2 linked regions of the Vallitalea guaymasensis genome follow. The protein of the gene in region 1 interacts with the protein of each later gene in a pairwise test. Links are inferred from orthologs where the notes say so. Each region holds a gene or a part of one and is shown in the gene's direction. Other genes may lie near its edges. The genes, in order: epsC and cysK.

The links.
Region 2: the proteins of epsC (region 1) and cysK interact in binary tests that used the Escherichia coli proteins (3 or more experiments, as listed by UniProt). The link is inferred for Vallitalea guaymasensis from one-to-one orthologs.

The regions. Positions count from the first base shown.
Region 1 is NZ_CP058561.1:262,429-278,922, reverse strand. The notes cover bases 9,203-12,031. They hold epsC (serine O-acetyltransferase EpsC), read left to right. Parts: upstream 9,203-10,188; coding sequence 10,189-10,875; downstream 10,876-12,031. Other genes in these bases: cysS (cysteine--tRNA ligase), read left to right, coding at 10,907-12,031; HYG85_RS01180 (helix-turn-helix domain-containing protein), read left to right, coding at 9,203-9,715. Also shown: HYG85_RS01210 (glycoside hydrolase family 2 TIM barrel-domain containing protein), read left to right, coding at 1-2,713; HYG85_RS01205 (TetR/AcrR family transcriptional regulator), read left to right, coding at 2,740-3,387; HYG85_RS01200 (Mrp/NBP35 family ATP-binding protein), read left to right, coding at 3,548-4,357; HYG85_RS01195 (DUF134 domain-containing protein), read left to right, coding at 4,362-4,790; HYG85_RS01190 (acetate--CoA ligase family protein), read left to right, coding at 5,181-7,421; HYG85_RS01185 (sulfatase-like hydrolase/transferase), read left to right, coding at 7,565-8,917; more of HYG85_RS01180, read left to right, coding at 8,981-9,202; more of cysS, read left to right, coding at 12,032-12,310; HYG85_RS01165 (Mini-ribonuclease 3), read left to right, coding at 12,341-12,754; HYG85_RS01160 (putative polysaccharide biosynthesis protein), read left to right, coding at 12,754-14,355; 23S rRNA (guanosine(2251)-2'-O)-methyltransferase RlmB, read left to right, coding at 14,372-15,115; HYG85_RS01150 (discoidin domain-containing protein), read left to right, coding at 15,244-16,494.
Region 2 is NZ_CP058561.1:4,245,371-4,261,853, forward strand. Bases 8,804-11,621 are described here. They hold cysK (cysteine synthase A), read left to right. Parts: upstream 8,804-9,662; coding sequence 9,663-10,580; downstream 10,581-11,621. Other genes in these bases: HYG85_RS18200 (glycoside hydrolase family 30 protein), read left to right, coding at 8,804-9,380; HYG85_RS18210 (RrF2 family transcriptional regulator), read left to right, coding at 10,626-11,057; HYG85_RS18215 (NUDIX hydrolase), read left to right, coding at 11,102-11,560. Also shown: HYG85_RS18170 (sensor histidine kinase), read right to left, coding at 1-93; HYG85_RS18175 (ABC transporter substrate-binding protein), read left to right, coding at 347-1,594; HYG85_RS18180 (ABC transporter permease), read left to right, coding at 1,711-2,658; HYG85_RS18185 (carbohydrate ABC transporter permease), read left to right, coding at 2,671-3,576; HYG85_RS18190 (ABC transporter substrate-binding protein), read left to right, coding at 3,639-5,162; HYG85_RS18195 (glycoside hydrolase family 3 C-terminal domain-containing protein), read left to right, coding at 5,309-7,480; more of HYG85_RS18200, read left to right, coding at 7,590-8,803; HYG85_RS18220 (aminoglycoside N(3)-acetyltransferase), read left to right, coding at 11,655-12,458; ilvB (biosynthetic-type acetolactate synthase large subunit), read left to right, coding at 12,874-14,538; HYG85_RS18230 (hypothetical protein), read left to right, coding at 14,689-15,399; HYG85_RS18235 (hypothetical protein), read right to left, coding at 15,447-16,483.

The DNA.
Region 1 (16,494 bases):
GGAAAGAAATGTTTTCATCAACTTTTCAGGTGTTAACTCAGCTTTTTATCTTTGGGTCAATGGACAGAAGGTAGGTTATTCCCAAGGGTCTTTCACTCCTGCTGAATTTAATATTACCTCATATGTAGAACTTGGGGAAAATGATATAGCTGTAGAGGTTTATAGATGGTGTGATGGGAGCTATCTAGAAGACCAAGACATGTGGCGGTTATCAGGTATATTTAGAGATGTAAATTTGATAAGCAGACCTAAAGAAGAAATAAAAGATTTTTACGTTTATTGTGATTTGGATAATGATTATAAAGATGCAACTTTGACTATTGATGCTAAGGTAGAATGTGAGTATTATAGTCAGCAACGACTGGTTGAAGTTAAAGTTCTTGATAATGAACATAATGAAATATATGGTGATACAAAATATGTCCATGGGGACTTGATTAGATTTACAAGTAAGTTGAGCAATCCTTATAAATGGACGGCAGAAACACCATATCTATATAAGGTTATTGTGGGCTTATTGGATAATGAGAATAACAGAATTGATCTTCGCTATTGCCAATTTGGATTTCGTAAGATTGAAATAAAAAATAATGGGCTATATATAAATGGAAAGTCTGTGCTTATTAAAGGTGTAAACCGCCATGAATTTCATCCGGATCATGGGCACGCAGTACCATATGCTAGGACAGAAGAAGATATTCGACTATTGAAAGCTAATAATGTCAATGCCATTCGTACCTCTCATTACCCTAATAATCAATGGTTCTATGAGTTATGTGATATCTATGGCATGTATGTTATGGACGAATGCAACTTAGAAACTCATGGTATTCGAAATAAAATTCCAGCTAGCAAAAGAGAATGGATTAAGCCCTGTGTTGATAGAATGAAAAGGATGGTTGAACGAGATAAGAATCATCCCTGCATAATTTTTTGGTCTCTTGGAAATGAAGCTGGGACAGGAAGCATCTTCAAAAAGATGAGAGAGGCTGCTTTGAAAATTGATTCTACAAGACCAATACACTATGAAGGAGATCATAAATTAGAATATACTGATGTATTTAGTATGATGTATGCCACCACACAGCAGGTGAATAAAATTGGACAGAATAAGTCTGTACGAGTTGGAATAGGTGAAAACACAGGTCTCCTAGGTCATAAAGTAACACCAGAAAAGTATAAGAGCAAACCATTCTTACTTTGTGAATATGCCCATTGTATGGGTAACAGTCTTGGAAATTTCAAAGATTATATGGAAGCTTTTGAGAAATATGAAAGGTGTATAGGAGGTTTCATTTGGGATTTTTCTGACCAAAGTATACGTAAAAAATCTATAGACGGTAAAGATATATGGACATATGGAGGAGATTTCAGAGACTATCCCAATGATTATAATTTTTGCGGTAATGGTATTGTAGCAGCAGATAGGACTCCTCATCCTGCTCTCTATGAAGTAAAGAAAGTTTACCAAAATATTGATGTAGAAGATGTAGATGTACAAAAAGGTGTAATTAATATAAGAAACAAATATAATTTCATTGATTTATCATTTGTAAAATTAGTCTGGGAAATAATAGAGGATGGTTTTGTAATATTAAAAGGTGAGCTTAATGTAGATGATATTCTACCTAATGAAGTTAAACAAATACAACTAAATTACAATAACTATGAATTCAAAAAACATAAGGAATACTACCTGAATGCTAGATTCCAATTAAAAGATAAAGCTCCTTGGATGGATGCTGAAGAGGTAATTTCATGGTCTCAAATAAGATTCAACAACGTAACCCTTATTAAAAACCATAAAGTCAATAATAGCAGTGATAATATAATCACTAAAAATAATAGCAATGAAATAATTTTATACAATGATAAATTCCATGCAATCATAAATAAGAAAAGTGGTGGAATAAATTCACTTAAGTATAATAATAAAGAATTATTATGTGAAGAATTAAAACCTAATTTTTGGAGAGCACCAATAGATAATGACATGTTCTATACATTAAAAGATATATTTACAATCCTAAAAAGAATGAATATAGGGCAGAGGTGGAAAAAGGCTACTGATAATAGAAAGGTAGAAAATATTGTTATTAATGAGGAAGATGATAATGTAAGAGTTATTGTCAAGTCAAGAGTATTCAGTACTGAAGATGGATTAACAACTACGTATACCTTTTATACTGATGGAGCAGTTAAAGTGGAAAATCATCTTGTTCCAATTAAAAATATGGTAAGATTCGGAATGCAAATGGCTGTCAAAAAAGATTATAATATCATGACTTGGTATGGCAGAGGCTTTCACGAATCATATGTAGATAGGAAAGAAAGTGCAATGGTAGGTGTCTATAGTGCACCTTGCGAGGATTTGGTTCATGACTATTTGGTACCACAAGAAAATGGAAATCGTACTGACATAAGATGGGCTAAGATAACTAACAAAAAACAAGAGGGCATTAAGATTATGGATATAACAGGAGAGTTTATAAATATGAGTATGTGGCCTTATACCATGAAGGATTTGGAGGAAACAACACATAGCTATAAACTACCTAGAAGAGATTTCAATACTATAAATATTGATTATGGTCAAAGAGGGGTTGGAGGAGATCTACCTGCTATGGCATATCTAAAAGAGCCTTATAAATTATTACCATATAAAAAATATTATTATGGTTTTATTATCATTCCAATTAAGCTGATTGAATAGGTTTATAGGGCAGAAAGGATATTTTAATGAGAGTTGATGAGTTATACACCGATGAAAAATTAGATAAAAGAGATATGACAAGAAATAGAATAGTAAATGCATCACTAGAATTATTTTTAAGTGATGGTTTTAGAGATACAACTATGGCTAGGATAGCTAAGGAATCAGGCATAAGCAGAAAAACCTTATATGAGTATTTTAAAAGTAAAGAAGAGATTACAACTATAATTGATATGTGTCTAATTAGAGAGTATAATAGGATAATGGAAGAAGCAATGCCGAAATTATGTGGTAATGGTTATAATAAGTTGAAACAATATTTTAGTATCATAGATAATAACATTGATAATTTTAAAGATACAATTATGTTTACAGGTATATATGACTACAATGTAAAAACTAATGAAATTAATTCATCCCTAAGAGATGAGTTCTATGACACTATTAAACAAGCAACAGGGTATTTAACTGAAATATTGAAACAAGGTATTGAAGACGGGTCAATAAAAGATTATATAGACCCTCATTTGACAGCTAACACCATAGGAGATTCTTGGTTAAGCCTAGCCCAAAGAGTATTCAGAAGACATAAAAGCCTGGACATGTCCGAAGAAGAATGCAGAAAAATGATTACTCTCCAATTATCCTTGTTTTTAGAAGGGTTGAAGGCATAAAATATTTGATTGACAATAGACAAAAAAAGGTGTATATTTTTATTGGCATATGCTATAAAAAGACAGATATTTATAGTTATATAATGCCAAAAAGAGTTCATAAGCAGAACATTTGTAATTTTTAATATAAAAGTAAATAAAATGATAGGAGTGATTTAAAGTGGCATCATGTGATACATGTGCATCAAATGGTAATTGCAGTGATAGCAAGAAAGAAAATTGTATGGTAGAAAATAATCCTATTAATAATGTTAAAAATATTATAGGAGTCATGAGTGGAAAAGGTGGAGTAGGTAAATCTACAGTATCTGTAATGCTTGCTAACGACTTGGTTAGAAAAGGATATAAAGTAGGATTGTTAGATGCAGATATAACTGGACCAAGTATCCCAAGATTATTAGGTCTACAAGATAAAAGAGCAGCAGTACTTGAGACAGGTATTTTACCAGTTATTGCTGAAAATGGATTAAAAGTTATGTCACTCAACTTCTTGATTGATGAAGAAAATACACCTGTTATCTGGAGAGGTCCAATCATCTCTGGAACAGTAAAACAATTTTGGACAGACGTACTATGGGAAGACTTGGATTATCTAGTAGTTGACTTGCCACCAGGAACTGGTGATGTAGCACTTACAGTTATGCAGGTAATGCCTATCACTGGAGTAGTAATGGTTTCTGTACCTCATGATATGGTATCTATGATTGTAGAAAAAGCTATCAACATGACTAAGAAAATGGACGTAGATGTTATTGGCGTCATTGAAAACATGAGCTATATCAAATGTCCAGATTGTGGCAAAACTATTAAAATGTTTGAAGGTAATACAGAGGAATTCTTAGATAAAATGGGTATTAAATTATTAGGTGAACTACCAATGACTAAGGAAATTGCAAGAGATGGTATTAATAAGTCAGATGAAATAGCTAAGATGTTCGAAAAAATAACTGATGGAATAATTAAAGAATAATCGTATGCCAAGACCAAAAAAGTGTAGAAAAGTGGACTTTTTTCCTGAGTATACCTATTTTAAGCCTAGAGGCAGATCTGACCAGCAGTTGGAAGAAGTTATTCTGAATATAGAAGAATTAGAGGCCATGAGACTGAAGGATATCGAGAAATTAAATCAAGAGAAATGTGCAGAAAAAATGCATGTCTCAAGACAAACTTTCCAAAATATTATTGATAGTGCTAGGCAAAAAGTTACTAAAGCTTTGACTAGCGGTATGGCAATAAATATTACAGGAGGCATTTACTGCACTAAAAAATGTAAAGTGATCTGTAAAGATTGTAATCATGAATATGAGTTTGACTTTACAAAATCAGCTCAATGCCCTAAATGTAAATCAACCAACATATATTGTAAAAAGAAGCAACAAATATGTAACAGAATAAACAAATAGTATGCTAGCAATAATTCAACCACCCAAAATATATATTAAGGAGCCGTAATAAGGCTTCTTTTTTTCGCACCAATAATACTGTAATAACTCTAATTTCCGCTTTAACCACTTTAAAAAGTTTATTAATCGCAAAATAATCTTTATAAAATAAAATTAATTTCCCTTTCGCTTTTATTATAAATTGCTTTTTGTTATAATAGCAATGTAATATTTTACCTTACTATGAACATAAATAGAACTTGATATATATGATGGATGATTTTAATAAATCTGTCTTATATAATGGATGCTTACTAAATTATAGTAAAAAACGAATATGGTGCTGTCTTAAAATATATTATAATATCTGTGTTTTAAGACAACCCCATAAATACTATGCGGGGTGGTTAAATGAATATTTCAGTAGAATCAATGAGCATAATCAACAATATATTTGATAATGCTTATGAAAATGGAAGAAAGACTCTATACGAACATGAAGTTTATATGATTTTAAAGAGCATAGGACTTGATGTTCCAAAATTCGTATTCGTAAAGAATTCAGATGAATTGACTGAAAAGATGTTAGAAAAATTCGGTCGTGATATTGTAGTTAAAATTGTTTCATCAGATATTTCCCATAAACAAAAATTAGGTGGGGTAAAAGTAGTAAAGAATCATGAAACATTATATGTAGGTTATGTATTGGATAAAATGCGCAAAGAAGTTCTTTCGCATTTTGAACAAGAACCAAATATCGAAGGCTTCCTAATTGTAGAATTCATTCCTCATACACAAAGTATAGGATATGAAGTACTTATTGGTTCAAAAGACGATTCATCATTCGGTCCAGTAATAACATTTACAAAAGGTGGAGATGATGCAGAATTTTTTGCTAAATATTATGATCCTGCTAATCTATTCCTTCCTCCTTTCAGGTATAATAAAGCCTTAGAACTTGTTAATGATTTGAACATTTGTCATAAATTCAAGGATATCGGTCATGAAGAATATCTTGAGCTAATGGCAAAAGCAGCAAGTTTGATAAGTTCATTCGCTTTTCACTATTCAAATGCTAGCAAAGAGAAGACTAAGTATATTGTGAAAGCTCTTGACATTAATCCATTTGTAATAACAAAAGACAACAGATTCATTGCTGTAGATGGATTTGCACAATTTGAAAAAGTGGAAGACAATAAAGAAGTAATGAAAGAAGCTAATGTGAGAAATATAGAACCATTCTTTAATCCAAAGGGAATAGCTGTTATTGGTGTTTCCGCAAATCCGGATAAACATAGTATGGGAAGAGAGATAGCAAAACTCTTGCATGACCTTGGTAGAGAAGATATATATTTCGTTAATATAAAAGGTGGAAAAACCGTTATTGGTGATAAAGAATATCAGCTATATAAAAGTATAGATGAAATACCAGTTGAAACTGAATTAGCTGTTTATGTAGCTAAAGCAAAATATGTGTTCTCATTCTTTGAAGAAATGAAAACCAATATACCAAAATCAGTAGTACTCATTCCAGGTATTCCTTCTGATATGAAGTATGAGCAGTTCAAGGAAAATTTGTCAAAAGTAATGCCGGAAGATGTGAGGGTCATTGGACCAAACTGTATGGGTGTTTTCTATGGAGATGATGAAAATAATCCAGGAGTGAATACATTATTCATTGATGAAGAAAGATTGGAATTGAATACATGTGAAGATAGTAATACTGTATTCTTGACTCAAAGCGGTGGTATGGCTCTTACCCTTATTGATAAATTCAGTCATTTGAAAATATTCAAATCAGTAGTCAGTTTCGGTAATAAATATGATGTCAAGATTGTTGATCTAATTAAGTATTTTGCTCCAAAAGAAGATATCAGTAATATAGCCCTTTATGTTGAAGGTTTTGACCAAGGGGAAGGTAGAAAATTCTATGAATTAGCAAAAGACATAGATAAACCAATTATCATATATAAATCTGGTAAAACAGATGCAGGAGCTAAGGCAGCAGCTTCCCACACTGCAGCTATGACAGGTGATTATGACGTGTTTAAGGCTGTATGTGAGCAAGCAGGAGTCATTCTCATTGATGATATTAAAACATATTATGATTGTATAAAAGCCTTTTCTCTACTTGCTGACAAAAAGGTAAAAGGAAGAAAAGTAGCAGGTGTGGTTAACGCAGGTTTTGAAGCTACTATAGCAGCTGATGAATTAGGTAACTTGGAGTTAGCAACTCTCAGTGAAGAAACTAATGAAAAATTAAAGCAGCTTAACTATCATGGACTTATAGATACATCTTCTTCAATAATCGATGTAACTCCAATGACTGAAGATGTTCTATATGCTAAATATATAGAGGCTATAATTCAGGATGATGCTGTAGATGCTATGTTCGTAAGTATTGTACCACATGCAAATGATCTGAGAGCTTTACCTAACGCATGTTATGATGATGACAGTTTAGCTAATACGCTTGTAAGGTTAGTTAAAAAATATAATAAACCTATTACAGTCTCTGTTAATGCTGGTAAGTTTTATCGTGAATTCGTATCAATCATGGAAGAAGGTAAAGTAGCTGTATACGATGATATAAGATCATCAGTAAAAGCTTTGGATACTTTTGTATCTTATAATACAGGAATCAAAAAATAATTATGTGTTTAATCTATAAAATTAAGAGGTAGATGTTATACCTCTTTTTTTTATGCTCTTATTGACATTAATCAATAGTATAGTATAATAAAGTTACAAATAAATTATTAATAGTTACATATATGATACTAAGGAGTGATATTATGAAGAGAAAACCAAATATTTTATTCATATTTTCAGATCAACAGAGATGGGATACAGTTGGGTGTTATGGACAGCCGTTAGATATAACCCCTAATCTGGATGATTTAGCTAAGGATGGAGTAAGAATAGAAAATGCCTTTACCTGTCAACCTGTTTGTGGTCCTGCAAGAGCATGTTTGCAAACTGGTAAATATGCTACAGAGACTGGTTGCTATCGTAACGCAATTGCTTTACCATTAGATGCAAATACAGTTCCTAGATACTTATCACAAGCTGGTTATGAAGTGGGATATGTAGGTAAGTGGCATTTGGCTTCCACAGGATATGATTCCAATGAAGACATTGGTGAGGTGTGTAATTATGAAACAACAGCTATCCCTCCAGAAAGAAGAGGGGGATATAAAGACTATTGGGTAGCAGCAGATGTACTAGAATATACTTCCCACGGTTATGACGGCTATATGTTCAAAGATATGGAAAAAGTAGAGTTCAAAGGCTATAGAGTAGATGCTACAACAGATTTTGTACTTGACTATTTGGATGGTTATACTGGAGAAAAACCATTTTTCTTATTTACATCATACATTGAACCACATCATCAGAATGATCGTAACCGATATGAAGGTCCTGATGGGTCAAAAGAAAGATTTAAAGATTATGTACCACCAAAAGACTTGGTTTGTAATACTGAAAAAGGTGATTGGGAAGAAAATTATCCAGATTATCTAGGGTGCTGTGCAAGTCTTGATGAGAATGTAGGAAGAATAAGAAAGAAATTAAGAGAATTAGGATTGGAAGAAGATACTCTTATTATTTATACCAGTGACCATGGTTCACATTTTAGAACAAGAAACAAGGAATATAAACGAAGTTGTCATGAAAGTGCAATAAGGGTTCCAATGATTCTTAATGGACCAGGGTTCAGAGGTGGAAAAGTCGTTAAAGAACTGGTTAGCTTAATTGACCTGCCAGCTACAATCCTTAATAGTGCAGGAGTTGAGCAACCTGAGGATATGCAAGGATACCCAATTCAAGAAGTAGTTGATGGGAAAGAGGTCAAGTGGCAGCAAGAAGTGTTTTTACAGATTAGCGAGAGTCAATTGGGCAGAGCAATAAGGACAGACAAATGGAAATATTGTGTTACTGCACCAGATAAATCAGGAGGAATGGATTCCCATAGTGATACATACGTTGAAACTTTTTTATATGATTTGGAAAAAGACCCATGTGAATTAACCAATCTTGTTAAAGACCCTGCTTATGTTAAAGTCAGAGAAGAATTGGCTAGTAGATTGATTAAGAGGATGAAAGAGGCTAAGGAAGAAGAACCAGTAATTTTATCTGCAAAATAATAAAAATTGTTATATAATAATCCTATATGTACTATTGAAAAAATAATCAGAGGTGACTATATAATGGAACAAAAGAGTGTAGCTCCAGCATTGACAAGAGGTTTAACCATACTTGAAATAGTAGCAAGAGAAGGAGCCATAGGATTTAATGAGCTAAAGGAAAAGATGGATTTACATGCTACTACAGTCAATCGGCTTATAAAAGTCTTGATGGACAAGGAATATCTTGCTAAAGACCAAAATAATAAATATACCCTTGGTATAAAGTTTTTAAATCTATCCAACCAAGAAACTTTTTGGAATAAAATAATACAAAAATTGCATAATAGTATGAAAGAGATAAATGAAAAGTATGGTATAACTGTATTGTTGACATCATTGGACAAAGATAAAGCCACCGTAATCTATAAGATAATTGAGTCCTCCAATCTAGGTATGCTTGAAGTTGGAAATACCCATTATGACTTGATGAATTTTCCATGGGGAATTTTATATATAGCTGAGCAGGATAAAGAAAAACAAGAAGAATTAATTAAAAAGTCATATGCTGATCCATCTCGTAATATGAATGTAGTTGATAGAAAAGATATTGACAAATTAATTGTTGAGGCTGATATAGAAAAACATGTGGATGATAAAGGCTGGTTTTTTAATGGCAGGAGATTTGCTGTCCCTATTTTCTTGTCAAACGGCAAATTGATAGGCGCACTATGCTCTGGTTCAAATAAAGAAAATCTTAAGGATATCTCTATTGAAGATGTAATCAATGATATGAAAAAAGCGGTAGAAGGTTTATAAATTTATTCTTGACTAATTAATAAAGGTAATATATTATTAAGTTAACAAAAATTAAAACACAACATATAATAATAGTAATTAATAGACAACCTAGGTTAATTAATCATAAAAAAGAATATGGAACATATAATTTAGAAGCTTTGATAGGAAGAGTAGTTAAATGAATCTTAAAAGAGATGGAGTGTCACCGGCTGAGAGCATTCCTTAAGTGAAGTTGAATGAAGTGCATCCTTGAGCTTGTCCAGTGAAATAGTAGTAGCTGGGTACGGTGCTGACCGTTATACAGCCTGAAGTTGGAATAAATATATTTATTCAAGAAGAGTGGAACCGCGGAATAACTTCGTCTCTTATTTAATTAGGAGATGGAGTTTTTTTATTACAAATTATTGGAAAACTTTACTTAAGAAGTTTCTTTGATTTCGTTACGTTACTGAGTCATTTGACTTAATATGTACAACAAGGAGTGTGATAATATGGGATTGATAAAATATATCAAAGAAGAGATAAATGTAATTAAAGATAGAGACCCGGCTATAAAATCTACATCAGAAGTATTCCTTTATGGTAGTTTCAAAGCGATAATGAGTTACAGATTAGCTAATTCACTATTTAGAAAAAAACACTATTTCTTAGCTAGATGGGTTTCTCAAAGAGCGGCAAGAAAAACGGGAATAGAAATTCACCCGGGAGCCACAATTGGAAAAAATCTATTCATAGACCATGGACATGGAGTGGTCATAGGTGAAACTTGTGAGATTGGTGATAATGTGACAATATATCAAGGAGTTACACTAGGTGGAACAGGAAAAGAACATGGAAAGAGACATCCAACCATTGGGAACAATGTTATGATAAGTGCTGGGGCTAAGGTATTAGGTTCATTCACAATTGGTGACAACTGTAGAATAGGAGCAGGGTCAGTTGTACTTAATGAAGTGCCGCCTAACTGTACAGTTGTTGGTATACCTGCAAGGGTTGTTCGCAGAAACAATGAAAAAGTATCTCCATGTGATACTCTGGACCAAACACATCTGCCAGACCCTGTTAGAATGGAAATGTGCAAATTGTTAACAAGAATAGAACGATTAGAACAAAAGGTAGCATCAATACCACCTGAAGATTACTTCAAATTATTTAACCGTGAAAAATTTAGCAGATAAAACATATTAAATAGAGAAGGGAAAGGATAAAATGAAATTATATAATACTTTAACTAACAAAAAAGAGACATTTGAATCAATCGAGAAAGGCAAGGTAAGAATGTATGTTTGTGGTCCAACAGTATATAACTATATTCATATAGGAAATGCTAGACCATTGATAGTGTTTGATACGGTCAGAAAATATTTTGAGTATAAAAATTATGATGTTATCTACGTTTCCAATTTTACTGATATAGATGATAAAATAATCAAGAAAGCCAATGAAGAAGGGGTAGATTATAGCGAGATATCAAGTAAGTATATGAAAGAATTCTTAATTGATTCTGAGGGATTGAATGTTAAACCAGCTACTATTTATCCAAAAGCAACTGAAGAAATAGATGACATGGTCAAGATGATTGAGCAGCTAATTGAAAAAGGTTATGCTTACGAGGTTAATGGCAGTGTCTATTTTGAAACAAAAAAATTCAAACCATATGGTAAGCTATCCAATAAGAATCAAGAGGACTTGGAAGCAGGAGCTAGGATTGCTGTTGATACAGAAAAGAGAAATCCAATGGACTTTGTTTTATGGAAGCCAAAGAAAGAAGGAGAGCCTGCATGGAAATCACCTTGGGGTGAAGGTAGACCTGGATGGCACATAGAGTGTTCAGTAATGGCTAAAAAATATCTTGGAGACAGTATAGATATTCATGCTGGTGGAGAAGACCTTGTTTTCCCACACCATGAAAATGAAATAGCACAAAGTGAAGCTGTTAATGATAAGCAATTCTCTAAATACTGGATGCACAACAGATTTGTCAATGTAGATAATAAGAAGATGTCAAAATCTCTAGGTAATTTCTTCACAGTTAGAGAAATAGTTGATGATTTTTCATATGATGTGGTAAGATTCTTTATGCTGAACGTCCATTATAGAAGTCCTATCAATTTCAGTAGGGATCTAATGCAAGCTGCAGCTAACGGACTTGAAAGAATTCAAACAAGTAGAGATAATCTAGAGCATTTATTAAAGAATGCCCAAGCAGACGATTATAATGAAAAAGAATTAATATTTAATGAACAAAAAGAATTGGAAAAATATAAAATAAAATTTGAAACTGCTATGGAGGATGACTTCAATACTGCAGATGCTATATCAGCTATATTCGAATTAGTCAAATTCGCTAATAAGAATACTGATTCAGATTCTTCTAGAAAATTTATTCAAGATATTATTATACTAATTGATGAACTATGTGGTATACTAGGAATAGTAAGTAAGAAAAAGGAAATTTTACTAGATGAGGAAATAAATGATCTAATTGAAAAGAGACAACAAGCACGTAAAGATAGAGATTTCGCATTAGCGGATAAAATAAGAGATGATTTAAAAGACAAAGGTATTATCCTTGAAGACACACGTGAAGGTGTACGTTGGCATAGAGGATAATAGGTTACTTATGAGAAAGGAATGGAATTGATGCAAGATTTTATTGACTACTTTAAAGATAGTCTTGATATAAAAGACGTAAATCCTAAGCAATATTCACCTTTAGTTCTTGCATATATTGGAGATAGTGTATATGATTTGATAATCAAATCAAAAGTTATAGCAGAGGGTAATTCACCTGTTAATAGACTCCATAAAAAAACAAGTAATTATGTAAAAGCGTCAGCTCAAGCAAAAATGTTTAGAGAAATCGAAGACATATTGACTGAGGAAGAATTTAACATATATAAAAGAGGAAGAAATGCTAAGTCGGGTACAGTACCCAAGAATGCTGATTTGATTGACTACAGAGTTGCAACTGGTTTTGAAGCATTGATTGGTTTTCTATATTTAGATAATAGATTCAAAAGAATCATTGAATTGATTGTTAGAGGAGTAAAATAATGACTACACAAACGAAAACATTTGTAAAAGGGGCAATGATTCTTTCACTTGCAGGTTTGATCGCAAAGATATTCAGTGCTCTATATAGAATTCCTTTAGCTTACTTGGTTGGAACAGAAGGGATTGGCTATTATACTACTGTGTATCCATTATATTCATTATTGGTTTCGGCATCTTTAGTAGGAATACCCAATGCCCTATCAAAACTTACGTCAGAGAAAATAGCTAAGGAAGATTATTATAATGCACATTATATTTACAAATATTCAATGATAATAATTAGCATATTCGGTGCATTTATATCATTGTTCATGGTACTTGGTGTAGATCAGATTATTAATATGGGCGATTGGCCAAGTGAATCTAGATACGTAATATTTGGACTAGCTGTATCGCCAATATTTATATCTATCACAGGAGCTTTCAAAGGATATTTTCAAGGTATGCAGATAATGGTACCTACTGCTATGACTCAGATAATAGAAAATATAACAAAAGTGGTATTAGGTATAGGTATTACTTATATGTTAATACAAATGAATCATAGTGTACCATATTCGGTTGGCGGAGCTGCACTTGGAACATCCCTTGGATTTTTAGTATCCACATTATTTATTATCTTGTATTATATTAGGAAAAGAAAAGATATAAATAAACAAGTGATGGCAACAGCAAGGAAGAAGCATATAAGATTTGGTGAAGTTGCCAAAAAGCTCATTGTGATTGCTATACCTATTACAATTGTTTCGGCTGCGTATTCTATAATGAATTTAATAGATTCAAGCACCATATATAAAAGGTTGGGTGCAATATTTATTGACAAGCAACAAGCTGTTGATATGTATGGACAGATGGGTAATGCTTTTACCATAGTCAATGTACCTTTGACAATAAGTTTAGCTCTAATGATTAGTATTGTTCCTGCTGTATCAGTTGCTGTAGCTAAGAATAATACTGCTGATTTAGTAGCTAAGATAAAATTGGCAATCAGATTTGCTCTTTTACTTGCTTTACCAGCAGCAGTGGGTCTTTTTTTACTAGCTGAACCCATTATGGAATTATTATATCCAACTTCTGCAGGATATGAATATCTTATGTTGTATGCTGTCTGCTTAATATTTATAATCTTAGGACAGGCATTAGCAGGTATACTACAAGGAATGGGTAAATATTTTTTCCCATTAGCATCCCTTGCAATAAGTGTAGTTATAAAAATTATTATAAACTATTCTCTAGTAGCAAGTGATCTACAATTAAAAGGAGCAATCATAGGCTCAATATGCTATTATGTGGTATATGTCATATTGAATTATTTGATGATAAAGAGAGAAACTAAACTTAAACTTAATGTTATCAAGATAGTTATTAAACCCATACTATCAGCAGGAATTATGGGATTAGGTGTTTATGTAATTTATCATGGTATGTATAAGCTCATTAACAGTAATACAATATCAACTCTTCTAGCAATTATATCTGGAATGATAATATATGTAATTATGCTTATATTGACTAGAACTTTGCAGGAAGAAGATTTTGCATTTATCCCTAACAATGAAAAAATAATACAAAAACTAAAAAGTATGAAACTTATTAAATGACAAGAGAGGAATAGTAATGGATAATACGGAATTGATTCTAGAAGGAAGAAATGCTGTAACAGAAGCATTAAAAGCTGATAGAAGTATAGATAAGATTTTTATTATAGATGGTAAGCATGATGGACCAATCAAAAAGATTGTCTCTGAGGCTAGAAAAAAGAACATAATCGTAAATTTTGTAAGTAAAGATAAATTAAATGATATTTCGGTAACTAAAAAGCACCAAGGAGTCATAGCTTATGCCGCAGCATATGATTATGTAGATGTAAAAGATATGATAAAATATGCTAACGACAAAGGTGAAGCACCTTTTATATTGATTCTTGATAGCATTGAAGATCCCCATAATCTAGGAGCTATACTAAGAACTGCTAATATTGCGGGAGTTCATGGGGTGATAATACCTAAGAGAAGAGCGGTAGGATTGACAGCTACTGTTGCTAAAACATCAGCTGGTGCTATTGAGCATACGAGGGTAGCTAGAGTAACCAATGTAGCTAGAACCATTGATGATCTAAAGAAAGAGGGTTTCTGGATAGCTTGTGCTGATATGGATGGAGAACTTATGTATAATGTTGATTTGAAGGGTTCTCTTGCCATAGTAATTGGTAACGAAGGCGAAGGAGTATCTAGGAATGTAAAAGAAAAATGTGATTTTATAGTTAAGGTACCAATGAAAGGTGAGATAACTTCTCTTAATGCTTCAGTGGCAGCAGGAATACTAACTTATGAAGCCCTAAGGCAAAGAGATTATAACTAGAATTGACTAAACTATAACCCCTGGGATACTATTACTAACTCTAATAATACTAACTTTCTAATTATTATAGACTAGAATTGACTAAGTGTATAACTAGATTCTATAAAAATAAGAGAGGAAGAATAGGTATGGATAAGTTGAAGAAGCTTTATAAACTTAATGGAGTAGTCTTAGTATCTATAATCTTTTTGACAGTTATTTTCATGTCAAATAACGCATTTGCAGTTGAGAACAATGATGTAGCTCAAGGTAAAACAGCTACAGCAGATAGCTGGCAGCCCATATCAGGAAGAACAGCAGACAAAGGCAATGACGGTGACGAGTCCACTCGCTGGAGTGCCAGTGATGGGAAATGGGGACACTGGTGGAAGGTAGACTTGGGTGCAAGTCATACCCTTGATGGATGCAGTGTCAAATGGGAATTCAATAAAGTCTATAAATACAAGATAGAAGTATCACCTGATGATATTAATTGGTTGATGGTAGCAGATGAAACCAACAATACTATTTCTAAGCAAATTCAAACTAATGATTTTAATATTGATAATATAAGATATGTACGAATAACTATTACTGAAACTGAAAATGGTTGTTGGGCAAGTTTTTATGACTTCAAGGTTTTTGGTACTAAAAAGTTCTCAGAGCCTATAGAACCAACACCATATTCTAATGTAAATTCTAATCGCTCTATTCTCAATTTCAATACAAATTGGTTATATTCCAATCAAGATAATGAAAACTATAAATCCATTACTTGCGATGAATTAAGATTTACCGATGTTTGTCTACCTCATTGTAATAAATTGCTTAATAAACACTTTGATCTAGACATATCACAGGTCCAATTTATTTCTTGGTACAGAAGACATTTTAATGTACCAGAAGAATATAGGGGACGAAGGGTTCTAATAGAATTCCAAGGAGTATCAACAGTAGCTGAAGTCTATGTTAACGGAAGCTTTGTGGGTGAACACAAAGGTGCTTATACTTCTTTTACATATGATATAACAGATTATATTGATTATGGTAATGTGGATAATGTAATTGCTGTAAGAGTAGATTCTACAGAGAGAAAGGATATACCACCAGAAGGACTTATTGATGTGGATTTTTTCTTGTTCGGTGGGATTTATCGTGATGTCAATATGATTATTACAGATCCAGTATATGTTGATTGGACATTTCTTCGAACAGTACCTTTAGAAGATGACAGTATTATGGTTGCAGCAACCACCAAGGTCAATAATAAAAGTATGGTTCCAAAACAATGTAAAGTCATTTCCGATATAGTAGATGCAGATAATAATATAGTAGCTATAGGGGAAAGCAGTCACACAATAGAGGCTGGTTCAACCCATGAATTCAATAATTTTACTACA
Region 2 (16,483 bases), 4.0 Mb from region 1 along the record:
GATGATTAGTAAAAATGTTATAATCAGCTGGTTTTTAATTGTTGATATTCTTTTGGATAAAAATTTCTTGAAAGATAGTAGTTTTTTAATCATTGATTATCACCATATTATATATTTGTTAGAAACATATCTTAAGTAAATACTTATTTAGATTATAATAATACAACAGAATGTATATAACGTCCATATAAATATCAACGTTTTTCTAAACATTTCTATTAGGATTAATAATAATCTTTGATTTTTCTATTGGAAAGTAATTGTTTTAAATTAGATATTACTTGAAAATAAAATGTTATTATTATAGAATGTGTTTGAAAACAATATGTATGCAAAGGAGAACATAATGAAGATAAAGATTATATCAATTATGATACTGATATGCTTGTTAATGATTGGATGTGATAATAAGAATATTGATACCCAGACTATGGAACCAAAAGATTCAGAGGAAAACACTATAACATTCATGGTAAAAGTTATAGATGATAAAACTATCACACCATTAGAAAAACTGATAAAAGAATATAATCGTACCAGCAGTAAAAAAATAGTTCTAGAAAAGGTCACTTATGATAAATATCAATACATATTAAATATGAAAATGATGTCAAAGGATAAGCCAGATATATTTATGATTGATGAAGATTGGTTACAAACATATAATGACAAGAACTGGCTGCTGCCTATAAATACATATCTAAGTGAGAAGGCAGATAAGTCATTTGAAAATGTTATTCCTTTGAGTATGCGTACATATCGATTGATTTATAATAAAGACATATTCAAAGAAGTTGGTCTGGATTGGGAGAAACCACCTGTTACCTTAGAGGAATTATATAAAGAGGCCATTAAAATCAGTGAAATGAAAATCGGTGAGAGTTATGGTTTTGCACTATATCTAAAAGATAAAGAAAGTGGGTTCATGAGTCTTCTGGAGAATGCTAATAAGATGAATGGTATTTATTATTATGATAAAGAAAAGGATAATTATGATTTTAGTATATATAAAGAATGGTTCCAAGTAATGAGGAAGATCAATCAGCAAAGTGGTATATTACAATATGCTACCAAATTGAAAAAGGACAATGTGCTGAAACAATATGCAGAGAGTAATATAGGCATGATGATTATATCCAATGAAGATTATTATTGGCTTGATAACCAAGAAGACAATAATGTCGGTATAAGTAGTGTACCTATCTGGAATCAAGAAAATATGAATATCAATAATATAAGCATACCGGGTATGTTGATAGGTGTTAACAGTAAATCAGAGTCCATTAATGAAATAGTTGAATTCTGTAAAGCATTGACATCAAGAGAATGGGGAATCTACATGTATGAAAAAGGATATATCATACCCACATATAATGTTCAGTTGGAAGAACTGGATGAAATGTTAAATGTAAAGACACCAAAAGAATTCTTACCCCATGAAGGAATGTGTGTATATGAGACAAACAAGGAAAACAAAGAATACGAAAGACAAAGGTTTGATATTTATTTTGATATAATAACAGGTGAAAGACCAATAGAAGAAGGGCTTAATACCTTGAATGGTATAATGAATGAAATTAATGATAGTAATTGATATTTACAGGATATATTTTATTTTATAAAAGGCATCAATTGATTTTGATGCTTTTTTGTAGTTATTTTTATAGAATCATAGTTATTTAAATTTACATATTCTCAGCAGATTATATAATGAATATACCAAAAAAAACAGAGGTGACAATAATGAAAACGCTAAAGAAGCACTTTAGATATTATCCACTTTATTTAATGATTCTGCCAGGATTTCTATTAATATTATGTATGAGATATTTACCTATGGGTGGTATTATAATTGCCTTTAAAAATATAAATTATGCTGATGGCATTATAAGAAGTCCCTGGTGTGGTTTTGCTAATTTCCAGTTTCTATTCAAGACCAAAGATGTTCTCATAGCAACTAGGAATACTCTATTATATAATCTTGCTTTTATAGTTTTGGGTATGGTCGTTTCAATTGCTTTTGCTATAGCATTATGTGAAATTCGTAATAGATTTGCAGCTAAAGTTTATCAAAGCATTTTTTTCTTCCCTTATTTCTTATCAATGGTTGTTGTAGCATATATGGTATTTGCTTTTTTAGGAATGGAGAATGGTCTATTGAATAAAAGTATATTTTCATTTTTAAACATTGAAAAAATACGGTTTTATGCAGAACCTAAGCACTGGCCATTTATCTTGGTATTTGTTAATCTGTGGAAAAATGTAGGGTATTCAACAGTAATATATCTGGCAGCTATATTGGGGATAGCTCCAGAATTATATGAAGCAGCAATCATAGATGGTGCCAGTAAATGGCAGCAGATAATATATATAACTCTACCATCTATAAAGCCTATAATAATAATATTAGCCATAATGGCTATTGGAAGAATATTCTATGCTGATTTTGGTCTGTTCTATAATGTGCCAATGAATTCAGGGGCTCTATTTTCTACTACACAAGTTATTGATACATATGTCTATCGTGCAATGACAAAATTAGGGGATTTGGGAATGGCTGCGGCTGCTGCATTATATCAATCCTTTGTAGGTTTTGTATTGGTTATAACAGCTAACTGGATAATAAGAAAAATCGATTCAGATAATGCATTATTCTAGGGGGGAAGCACAATGAAAAAGAAAGCAGGAGTCAATCAGATTTCTAACAGAGCCAACTGTATAATTAATATCTTTTTTCTTATATATGCAATCTTGTGTATTGCGCCATTATTACTATCATTAGGTGTATCTTTGACTGATGAAAAAGAAGTCATTCTCCATGGTTTTAATTTTATTCCAAGAAAATTTAGCCTAGACGCTTATAGGTTTTTATTTCAAGATGCATCACATGTGCTTAGAGCTTATGGTGTATCCATATTCGTTACTGTGGTGGGTACGTTATTTAGTGTGATGTTGACAGCATTATATGCTTATCCAATATCAAGAAAAGATTTTCCAGCGGCTAAATTCTTTACCTTTTTCATATTTTTTACAATGTTGTTCAATGGTGGATTGGTTGCAAGTTTCTATATAAATACTCAATTATTCCATTTCAAGAATAGGTTATATTCCCTGTTATTGCCCTTGATGATGAATCCATTCAATGTATTGATCGTAAGGACGTTCTATAAACAGAGTGTACCAAAATCAATAATCGAATCATCAAAGATAGATGGTGCTAGCGAGTTACGAATTTTTATTCAAATGGTATTACCTTTATCAAAACCAGCCATAGCCACGATAGCTTTATTTGACACTTTGTGTTATTGGAATGATTGGTTTTCAAGTTTGTTATACATATCAGATGTAAAATTATATTCCTTGCAGTACACCATGTATACTGCTCTCATGAATATCAAGTATTTATTGAAATTTGGTGAAACATCATCTGATGCATTGAACAGCTTGGGTACAGTACCAACCCAAACAGTGAGATTTACAATGGTATTGATAGCAATAGGACCTATAATACTAGCTTATCCTTATTTCCAAAAACATTTTGTGAAAGGATTAACTATAGGTGCTTTGAAAGGTTAGAATAATTACTTAGTAATTATTTTGATTATATATATAAAAAAATATTCTAGGAGGTAGTTTTTATGAAAAAATTAGTTTCAGTCATGCTAATAATAGTTTTAACACTATCATTGGCTGCATGTGGAGGTAAGAAGGAAGTTGAGGAAACAAAAGGGGAAAATGCTGATGTAGAAAACAATTCTTCTAATGTTGAAGAAAAAGCAGAGGATAAAGATGAATTAGAACCTGTTACTCTGAAATTTACATATCCAGGTTCACATCAAGAGGATGAAGAAAAAGTTGAAGAAGCTATTAATGAATATTTAAAAGATAAAATAAATGCGTCTATTGATATTGAACCAATAGATTGGTCAGCCTTCGAAGAAAAAACCAGTTTGATGATGGCAACAGGTGATAATCTCGATATGATATTCACTGCATCTTGGATGACTTATTATACAGATGTTGCTAAAAAAGCATATGTACCAATGAATGATTTAATTGATAAATACGCACCTAAAACAAAAGAGTTATTGAATCCTGCATTATTTGAAGGTCCAAAAGTAGATGGAGTCATATATGGTTTATCAACAAACAAAGAAACAGCAGGAGCTACAGGATTATTCTTCAGAAAAGACTTAGTTGAGAAATATAAGTTTGATATATCTAAGATAAAATCTATTAAGGATTTTGAAACTGTTCTAGAACCAATGTTAGAAACTATCAAGAAAAATGAGCCAGGAATATATCCTTATTACTCTAATGGCTACAATAGTCTAGTGAGTTTCTATCAACCACTATCTATTGGTGGAGGAGATACTCCAGGGTATTATAATCCTGATTCAGGTAAGATAGAGTATACACAAGAAAGTGAAGAGAAGCTGTTATTATATGATTTAGCTTACAAGTGGGCTAATATGGGATATATTAATGAGGATGCAGTTACAGCAGAGGAATGGGTTCCTAACATGTTCTGTACCTGGATGCCATACAAACCTGGTAAAGATGCTGAGATGTCAGCTCAATTAGGCATTGAGTTAGTAGGAGAAGTCATAGGTTCTCCTTATACCACTACATGTGAAGTGACAGGTTCCATGATTGCGATATCAAGAAATAGTAAGAACCCAGAAAGATGTATGATGTTTCTAGAGTTGTTGAATACTGACAAGTATCTTAACAATCTATTGAATTATGGTATTGAAGATGTTCACTACTTGAAAGTGAAAGATAATGTAATAGATTTTCCAGAAGGTGTAACAGCTTCTACAAGTACTTATTATCCTTCATCACAATGGATGTTCCAAAATCAATTTTTGAATTATCTAAGAGTCGGTGAAGCAGAGGACAAATGGGAACAATATGATATTTTCAACAAGAGTGCAGTAGTAAGTCCATTATTAGGTTTTGCATTTGACGCTACACCTGTAAAATCTGAGATTGCAGCTTGTAAAAATATTCGTGAAGAATTTGAAAAAGCATTGGTAAGTGGTGTTTTGGATCCAGACGTAGCTGTTCCAGAATATCTAGAAAAATTAAAGGCAAATGGTTCAGAGAAGATTGTAACTGAAAAACAAAGGCAAGTAGATGAATTCAAAGCTAAAAAATAAATGATATCTACGTGAAAGTAAATTGAAAAAGTTGGCGTGTAATGGTAACATTAGTTTTGTTACAATGAATCCTTACGAGATTAAAATATTATCATGTAGGCTTATTCCATGTAACCACTAACATACGAAAGGAAGATATTAATATTATGAATGAGTTTCCTTATATGGATACAGAATTATCTTTTGATGAAAGAGTCAACGATTTAGTTTCACGTATGTCATTAATTGAAAAAGTCTCTCAGCTGGTGCATAATGCATCACCAGTAGAAAGACTAGGTATACCTGCCTATAATTGGTGGAATGAAGCACTTCATGGAGTTGCGAGAGCAGGAGTGGCAACAGTTTTCCCACAAGCCATAGCTCTAGGTGCAACTTTCGATGAAGAATTAATTAATCAAGTGGCTACTGTCATATCAGATGAAGGAAGAGCGAAATATCATGAATTCCAACGTCAAGGTGACTGTGGTTTATACAAGGGCTTAACTTTTTGGAGTCCTAATATTAATATATTTAGAGATCCTAGATGGGGTAGAGGTCATGAGACTTTTGGAGAAGATCCATATCTAACCAGCAGGTTAGGAGTTAACTTTGTTGAAGGTCTTCAGGGTACAGACGATAAATATCTAAAAAGCGTTGCAACGCCAAAGCATTACGCTGTTCACAGTGGACCAGAGAAAGACCGTCATAGTTTTGATGCCGAAGTTTCAATAAAGGATATTAGAGAAACATATCTGCCGGCGTTCAAAGCTTGCGTAACAGAAGGAAAAGCAGAGGCAATCATGGGAGCCTATAATAGAGTTAATGGTGAACCATGTTGTGGAAGTCATTTTCTGCTACAGGATATTTTGCGTGACGAATGGGGATTTCAAGGGCATGTAGTATCGGATTGTGGTGCATTGATGGATTTCCATGCTTATCATCATATTACGAAGAATCCTATCGAATCAGCAGCGTTAGCTCTTAATAATGGATGTGAATTGAATTGTGGAGATACATTTGAATATTTGATGCTTGCACATGATAAAGGTTTGATTTCAGAAGATACTATAGATGCTGCTGTAAAAAGATTACTAAAAGTCAGATTCAGGTTAGGGATGTTTGATGACAATGAAGATATTCCATATTCATCAATCCCTTATGAGGTAGTAGCTTGTGATAAGCATAGAGAATTGGCTTTGGAAGTAACTAAAAAATCAGCGGTACTATTAAAGAATAAGAACAACATTTTACCACTGGATAAAAATGAAATAAAATCCATAGGTGTAATAGGTCCTAATGCCAATGATAGAAGAGTATTGGTAGGGAACTATAATGGAACACCAATCAGACATGTAACGGTACTTGAAGGAATACAGAATGCAGTCAATGATAATACACGTGTATATTATGCAGAAGGCTGTAAGTTGATTGAGCCGGAAGTAAGTATGTGTCAAGAGAAGGACAGCGGATTTTCTGAAGCTATATCCGTAGCCAAGATGTCAGATGCAGTTATTATGTGTCTTGGATTATCACCTATAATTGAGGGTGAACAAGGAGATGCAGCTAATTCAGATGCATCAGGAGATAAAATTCATTTGGATCTACCTGGACAACAACAAAAACTCATGGAAGAAGTATATAAGACAGGGAAACCAATTATTCTCATTTTATTGAATGGAAGTGCTGTTGCAATAAACTGGGCTGATGATAATGTAGATGCAATTTTAGAGGGATGGTATCCAGGTGGAGAAGGGGGTAATGCTATAGCTGATATTATTTTTGGAGATGATAGCCCTTCAGGTAAATTACCAATAACTTTTTATAGGTCACTAGATGATATACCATCATTTGATGACTATAGTATGAAGAATAGGACATATAGATATTTTGAAAAAGAACCGTTATATCCTTTTGGATATGGTCTTGGTTATACATCTTTTGAATTCTCTAACTTAGTACTTTCAAAAGATATATTACAAATGGGAGAAGATTTATTAATCAATGTTGACGTTACTAATACAGGGGATTTATCAGGATATGAAACTGTCCAGTTATATGTAAAAGATTTGGAGGCATCAGTAGATGTCCCTAAGTATGAGTTGAAAGGATTCAAAAAGGTATTATTGAAGCCGGAAGAAACAAAGACAATAGAGTTGGTGCTAAAACCTAGACAATTGGCTTTAATAGACAATGATGGAGAATGTAAGCTGGAACCAGGCAGTTTTCAGATATTTGTAGGTGGAAGTCAGCCAGATGGTAGAAGTATAGAATTAACTAAACAAAAAGTATTGGATGCAACATTTGAGGTTGTAGGTAACATAAAGACTTTAAAATATTAAAGCTCAGATTAACTAATAAATGATGAGAGTGAGGGATTCAGGTTAATATAAGAGTGGGTTATCGAGCTTGATATAAAATAAAAATAAGTTTTATAAGGAGGAAAATAAAATGAGACTTAAATGGAGAAGGTTTCTGGTTTTATTCCTTGTTTTTGGCTTGATGCTCACTATTACAAAACCTTACACTAATTCTTTGGCATCAAATTTTATTACAATATATTGGGAAGATGAAAAACAGGAAATTGACGGGTTCGGATTCTCAGGAGCTGACTGGTCACATATACCATATCAATTACAAGAACCTGAAAGAACAGAGGTAATGGATTTATTATTTAATATTGACGATGGTATTGGGGCATCAATATGCAGAAGTGAAATACATCCTGAGTATTCACCTGCATTAGGAGAATATGATTTTGTAAGTATCAAACCTGAACAATTATGGTATATAAAAGAAGCTGAGGCTAGAGGCGTGGATAAACAGATTGCAACTGCCTGGACACCTCCAGCATTCATGAAAACCAATAATAGCCAAACACATGGTGGATATCTGATTGAAGAATATTATAATGATTTTGCTGATCTATTAAGTGAATTTGTAGTTCAATTTGAACAGCTTCATGGTATTGATTTTTATGCAGTATCAATGTGTAATGAACCTAATGCTAGCATTTTTCTGAATTGGAATTCATGTTCTTGGAAGGGCGAGCAGATCAAGACTTTCATTAAAGACTACATGAAACCAGCATTCGTTGCAAAAGGAATTGATGACACCAAGTTCATTATAGCAGAACCATCTTGGTGGTCAGAATCATTGATGGAACCTTCGTTAAATGATCCTGTCACTTGTGATATGATTGATATAGTTGGATCACATCAATATCAACTATCACCTTCTAAGTTCACGACAGCTTTTTCCAAAGGCAAAAAAGTATGGCAAACAGAAGTATGTGACCCAGGACATTTTGATGCTGGTATTGGTGAAGGGCTTAGATGGGCTAAGAATATTCATGAATTCATGGTAGATGCAGAAGCAAGCGCATACCTTTATTGGCAGGGAGTAATGAGAGAGGGTAGTGAAGGATTAATTTGCACTAATTCAGATTTCACTGATTATGTTATGACCAAGAGATACTATACTTTTGGACATTACAGCAAGTTTATCAGACCAGGGTATGTACGTATTGGCACATCGGATACAGGAATCTCTGATACTTATATATCAGCGTATAAGAATAAAGAAACAGGAGATTTTGCTATAGTGGCAATTAATGATACTGATAAAATACAGCAGTTTGACCTGTTAGCTGATGGATTCAGTGCTGATAAGCTGACACCATATATTACAGATGATACTCTGGATATGCAAAAGGGTAGTCAGGTTCCTTATAATGATGGTACATATTATATTGCATTACCACCAAAGAGTGTAGTTACATATGTGGGTAAGGAAAATAGTAATACATTAACAGATGTAGAGGTTATTGAAGATAATCTAGATGATTGGTCTATGGTTTATTCAAAATCAGAGGGTTGGTTCTTGGATTCATCCAATTCAGAGTATTTTGAAGGAGATTTGTCAAGAGCTGCTAGGAATTCCGGTAAGAATGAAGAGTTAGTATATTATTTTGATGGAAAAGATATTAATTTCTTTGAGGTGAAATTGTTCCAGTATTGGTATTTTGATGCGCTTTCCTTCTATGCATCTGAGGACAATATGAGTTGGATTGAAATTCCACATAGTTCATATCCTAGAGAATGGCAAGGTAGTAGGTGGTATAAGATGGCTCACATTCCAAGATATATTCCTGAAGGTACTAAATACATAAAAGTAAAATTAACTGATAACAGTACTTGGGAAAAACAAATATCTAAGATTAAATTTATCCTTAGCGAATAAATATATTTTTGATGATATCTAATCATTTGATAACGTACAATTAAAAGTCTGTATAATTTCTCTGTGAGAGATTTATACAGACTTTTTATATCCTGCATTATAGGAATTTCATATTTTTAATTAATTTATTAGATGGTTTGATTATCAGTAATTCCTTGCTTCGTTCTAAATATACAAAAAATTTTGCTATTGGTATTGACATATATACTTTGTTTGAGTAAAATAATAATATATACACAATAACCGATAGGACTATTCGGTATTTGGAAGGAGAGTTTAATTATGAGTAAAGTATACAACAATATATTAGAATTAGTAGGTAAAACACCACTAGTGAAAATCAATAATTTAAATGATACACATGCTAACATATTTGGAAAAGTGGAATATTTTAATCCAGGTGGAAGCATAAAAGACAGAATTGGTCTAGCTATGATTGAAGATGGTGAGAAGCAAGGTCTGATAAATAAGGAGACAGTTATATTAGAGCCTACAAGTGGAAATACTGGAATAGGTATAGCTATGACTGGTGCAGTAAAAGGGTATCGTGTTATACTGACTATGCCAGATACAATGAGCAAAGAAAGACAGAATCTATTAAAAGCTTATGGAGCTGAATTAGTTTTAACACCAGGTACTAAAGGAATGAAAGGGACAATTGATAAGATTGAAGAATTAAAGCAAGAATATCCTAATCACTTTGTTCCTGGGCAGTTTAATAACGTATCTAATCCAGAAATCCATAGAAAGACTACAGCTCTTGAGATAATAAATGATATGGATGGTAAGATTGATATTCTGGTTGCAGGTGTTGGAACAGGAGGAACAATAACTGGTATTGGTGAAATTCTAAAAGATAAGATTGATGGTGTTAAAATTGTTGCAGTAGAACCAAATAACTCAGCAGTTTTATCAGGTGAAAATCCAGGTCCACATAAATTACAAGGGATAGGAGCAGGATTTGTACCTAATGTATTGAATAAAGATGTGATAGATGAGATAATAAAAATAAAAGATGAAGATGCTTTTGCTACAATGAGAAGATTAGCCAGAGAAGAAGGAATGCTTGTAGGTATTTCATCATCAGCCGCAGTTTTTGCAGCATTACAGATAGCTGAGAAAGAAGAAAACAAAGGTAAGAATATCGTTGTAATATTACCAGACAATGGTGAAAGATATTTATCTATGAACATATTTTAGATGAAGAATTATCATACACAAAATTTGTTATTATGAGGTGCAATAATGAATATATCCAATAAAACCAGATACGGATTAAGATCAGTAGTATATCTAGGAATAAATTATGAAAAAGAAAATATCTCCATCAAGGAAATATCTGATAAAGAAGGTATATCAAAAAGATACTTGGAACAGATATTTGCTGAACTGAAAAAAGGTGGAATCATTAATAGTACCAAAGGAACAAAAGGAGGTTATTTTCTAACAACTAAGCCTTCTGAAATTACGGTAAGCGGTATTATTAAATTACTTGAAGGTAACTTGAATGTCATTCAAGAAATAGACGATTATAATATAGAAGACTTAGAATATACTATAGTCAACAAAGTATGGAACAAAATGTCACAAGCGCTAATTGATGCAGTGGATAGTATTACTATTGAAGATATTATCAACGACTATAATTCACTTAGCAGAAACATGTTTTATATATAATAGTTTTATATATGTTACAAAAGATAAATTAGGAGAAATAAAAAATGAAATTAGGTACATTGTGTTATATAGAAAAAGATGGTAGAACTCTTATGCTCCATAGGGTAAAAAAAGAAAATGATATTCATGAAGGTAACTGGATTGGTCTAGGAGGAAAAATAGAAAACGGTGAATCACCAGAAGAATGTGTAATCAGGGAAGTTAAAGAAGAAAGTGGTCTAACCATAAAAAATCCTGACCTAAGAGGAATTTTGACTTTCCCTGAATTCGGCAAAGACAATTGGTACGTTTTTCTCTATACAGCTACTGAATTCAACGGAGATTTAATTGAATGTAACGAGGGCAATCTAGAATGGATTGATAATGAGGATTTACTAAACCTAAAAATGTCAGAAGGAGATAATCTCTTTTTGAAATGGCTAAAAAAATACAAAATGTTTTCAGCTAAATTTATTTATGATGGTAAAAAATTAATAGATTATGATTTAGTAGTTAATTATTAATAATATTAATTTTGAAGGGAACTTGTAATAAAGGAAGCTATAATAATTTTAATAGGATAACGAACAATGTTAAAGCAAGAATGGAGATAGTAAAATGGCTGAAAAGAAAAATGCAAGAGTAATATTGACTAAGGAAGATTTAATAGAACAGTTTAGTAAATGTGGAGTAGCAAAAGGACAGACAATATTTGTTCATACTTCATTAAAGAGTATTGGATTTGTTGTTGGTGGAGCAGAAACCTTGATTAGGGCGCTTCTTGAGATAGTTGGACCTGAAGGTACACTAATGATGCCATCTCAAACTTGGAAAAATCTTGATCCTTCAACAGGGGTTCATTGGGAAGAACCAGAAGAATGGTGGCCTATAATTCGTGAAAATTGGCCAGCTTATGATAAAGAGGTTACACCTGCAATTGGTATGGGGGTAGTAGCTGAAATGTTTAGAAAGTGGCCAGGAGCAAAAAGATCAGATCATCCAGCTAGGTCAATAGCAGCAGTTGGTAAACATGCAGAATATATTACAGAAGAACATGATTTGAGTAATATTTTTGGTAAGAATTCTCCTGTAGATAAATTGTATCAATTAAATGGATACGTATTGTTAATCGGCGTTGGATATAATAAAAATACTTCATTACATTTAGCAGAAACTAGAGCTGACTTTGGTAGTAAGAAATATGCTAATGAAAGTAGTGCAATTAACATCAATGGTAAAAGAGAATGGGTGACATATAATACTCAAGTTGTAGATGATGAAGACTTTATAGAATTAGGTAATGAGTATGATAAAGAAAACAATATTGAAATCCATAAAGTCGGAAATGCTGAGGTAAGATTTATGAAGCAAAGACCATTAATAGACTGGACTGTCAAGTGGATGGAAAAAAATAGAAAATAGAAAATTATTATTGACAAACCAAAACTATATTGATATAATGGTTAAAATAATTTAACGTAAAAAAGTGATAAAGCATAAAAGCAAAGAAGAGGAAGAGTACTTTATTTTGGAAATATAGAGAGGAGATGCTGGTGGAAATTCTCCATGAAGAAATAATGGAAGGTAGCCTTGGAGCTGTGAACCGAAATCGTAAGAGAGTAGACTTCAACGGAATCCCACCGTTACTAGGGAGCTGATATCAGATGAAATTTATTTATCTCGTATTAGACTAAGTGGCATAATATGCAATATAGGTGGTACCGCGGAGATAATACCTTCGTCCTTTTAATACAAGGACGAAGGTTTTTTAATTCTTGCAAAAAATTTGAATCTATTTACAATCAAAAATTATAATAATAAAAAGGAGATGTTACATATGTTATTAACTGGTGCAGATATAGTTGTTGAATGTTTAAAGGAACAGAAAGTAGATACCGTATTTGGGTATCCAGGAGGAAATGTAATTCATATTTACGATTCATTGTATAAGAATAAAAAGTATATTAAGCATATTTTAACTGCTCACGAACAAGGCGCATCACATGCAGCAGATGGTTATGCAAGGTCTACAGGTAAAGTAGGGGTTTGTATTGCTACTTCAGGACCAGGGGCAACCAATCTTGTTACAGGTATTGCTACAGCTTATATGGATTCAGTACCAATGGTTATAATAACAGGTAACGTTCCATTATCTTTACTTGGTAAAGACAGTTTTCAAGAAGTAGATATAGCTGGAGTTACTGCTCCTATAACAAAGCATAATTATATAGTTAAAGATATAAATAAGCTGGCTGATACCATAAGAGAAGCTTTTTATATAGCTAGTGAAGGTAGACAAGGACCGGTACTTATTGATATCCCAAAAGATATAGCCATGACAACTACTGATTATGAATATGCAGAACCTAAATTAGTAGAAAGATGTATTAAAAATATTACTGAGGAAGCTATAGAGAACGCATTAGAACTTATAAATAAATCAAAACAACCGTTCATATATATTGGCGGTGGTGTAGTTAGATCAGAAGCATCAAAAGAATTGTTAGAATTCGCAGAGAATATTGATGCACCAGTAACCTCAAGTCTAATGGGGTTAGGAGGTTTTCCAAGCAGCCATGAATTATTTACTGGAATGATTGGAATGCACGGAACAAAAGCATCCAATAAAGGAATTAATAAGAGTGACTTAATAATTGCCATAGGTGCTAGATTCAGTGATAGGGTTGTAAGTAAAGTTGAGAAATTTGCGCCTAATGCTAAGATACTGCATATTGATATTGATCCTGCTGAGATTAATAAGAACGTTGTTTCATATCATTATATAGTTGGAGATATTAGAGAAGTATTAAAGCAACTTAATAATAATATTATAAAGCAAGATAGAAAGCAGTGGGTAAACAAAATCAAAGGATACAAAGATAAATATCCATTAAGATATCCTGATAATGGTCTAAAAGCACAATATATCATAGAAAAACTTAATGATATTACAGATGAAAATACTATAGTAGCAACAGAAGTAGGACAGCATCAAATGTGGACTGCTCAATATTATAATTTCAATAGTCCTAAGGAATTCTTGACTTCTGGAGGACTTGGAACAATGGGATTTGGTCTAGGAGCAGCAATAGGAGCACAAGTTGGTAATCCAACTAAAACAGTAATTAACATTGCTGGTGATGGTTGTTTCAAGATGAATCTTATTGAACTTGCTACAGCAGTTAACTATAATTTACCAATAATTATAATACTTATTAATAATAATTCTCTAGGAATGGTTAGGCAATGGCAGTCATTATTCTTTGATGGAAGATATTCAGAGACTACTCTTAATCATGCTACAAATTTTGTTGGATTGGCTGAGAATTTTGGAATGAGAGGATTAGAAATCTCTAGAAAAGAACAAGTTGAGGAAGTATTACAGGAAGCTATTAATTGCAAAGGACCAGTATTAGTTCATTGCAGAATCCATGAAGATGACAAAGTATTTCCGATGGTTGCTCCTGGAGAAGCCATAGATTCATTAATTATGGAAGGTTAAAATATATGATTAGTTAAGTAAAAGGGGCTGGATAGCTCCTTTTTTGATATAATTTCGTAATCGTTTCCAACATAATATTGTATGAATTTCATATATATTATAATGGAGGTGATAAACATTAAACTTAAAAAATTATACATGAGTATAGTATTGTTTCTTGCTATTAGCATATTATTGATTAATCATAATGCCACAATTGCAAAGAACAACCCTATTGCTAGCGAATCAAAAATAGAATATATTGATGAGGAAAAAGCAAAGGAGACTGCCATATCTTATTTTCAAAAATACTTTGATATCAAAATAAAAGCTGATGATTACTTTCAGTATAATAGACACATCAATATAGATAATAAACACAATAAAACTGGTAAAGAGTACTGGGAAATTGTATTTAGTACCTTTGATAGATCGAAATTGAGGGATATCAAAACTCAAAAAGAAGCAGACAAAATTAATGAGGAACGCAAAAAATCTGTTACCTATTATGCTAAGATAGAAATCCATGATGAGGAAATATTAGAGATAGGGATAATTGATAACAATAATGATAAAGGTCTAACCATTGAAGAATTAAGAGAAATAGAAATCTCAACTGAGGATGCCAAGAAAATCACTCTTGAATTTATAAAAGCAAAAGAATTAATTAAGGAAATAGAAGAATTAGAATTTCTAGGTGAAATAAGAATTGCTCCAGATAGTTGTTATATAGCATATGAATATAAAAAAGACAGAGCTATAATTATCAGAGTACATTCACTCTCTCAAGAAATATCGTGTTTTAGATTTACAACAAAGGAGCAAGCAGAAAAAGCTATAGAAGTTAATAAAAACAATGATAAAGATGGAGGGATAGGTTAATAATTCATTTTAGTTTCAAGGGAAGATTAAATCTTCCCGATTGTTATTTAATCAACTTTCCTTAATACATAATAATTAGGCTTTTGATGCCTATATATGTAATCCCCAGATTTCCATTGTACAAATAAATATGTGTTACCGTTTATTACTTGAATAATATATTGGGATTTTGAATGTTCAAATGGAAACGCTAGAACAAATCCTTTAGTCCAATTTGACTCTTTTCGCTCTTGAATACTACCATCTTCATTAAAAGTTAAAGAGTTAATATATAATTTTCTCTCAGTTTCTTTGGGTGTATATCCTTGATAGTCTTCAACAAAATCAACTGTTTTCCATTTACCTATAACTCGTTCATCGCTTGTAAATGGTATATCAATATTTTCAATTATGCGATTACTATAACTATGAATTATAATTCCTAAATTAAGTATACTTAAAATTATTAGTACACCTACTATAGTTACTGATTTTTTCTTATTAAATTTGTGGCCTAGTGATACTGCTATACCTATAATTCCTAGTATTGATAACAAGATTATCAGTAAAGTGGAAATAACAATTCTAGTAGTGAATATTTCTAAGGCACCATTAAGTATTAATATAATGATAATGCTAGTGGTCACCAATAATCCTGAAATAGTAGCAAGTAAAGGTTTTTTGATGATTTGACCTGATATTATGTACAAACAAGTAAATAATACATAAACTAAGAAAGCAATGTTAATATAAATAAATCCTCTTAATATTTTTATACTATTGGAAATATCTAATGTACTCAATAATATACTTACAAAAACAATACAATAAAGATACACTACTAAAGCATTTGCACTTAATATTTGTAAAATGCTTTTTGGAATGAGCATCATATGTTCTTTGTTTTCAAATATTACATTCTTTGCAAGATGAGCGATTTTTTTATCTATAACATATAAAAAACCAACAATAATTACTATTTCTTGAAATAGGACCATTTTATAATGCTGATTTGGATATATTAATGTTTTAGCTAAACATGTACAAATAATAACTCCTATTATGACACATATTATTTTATAGAAATCTCTTTTGAATTCATACT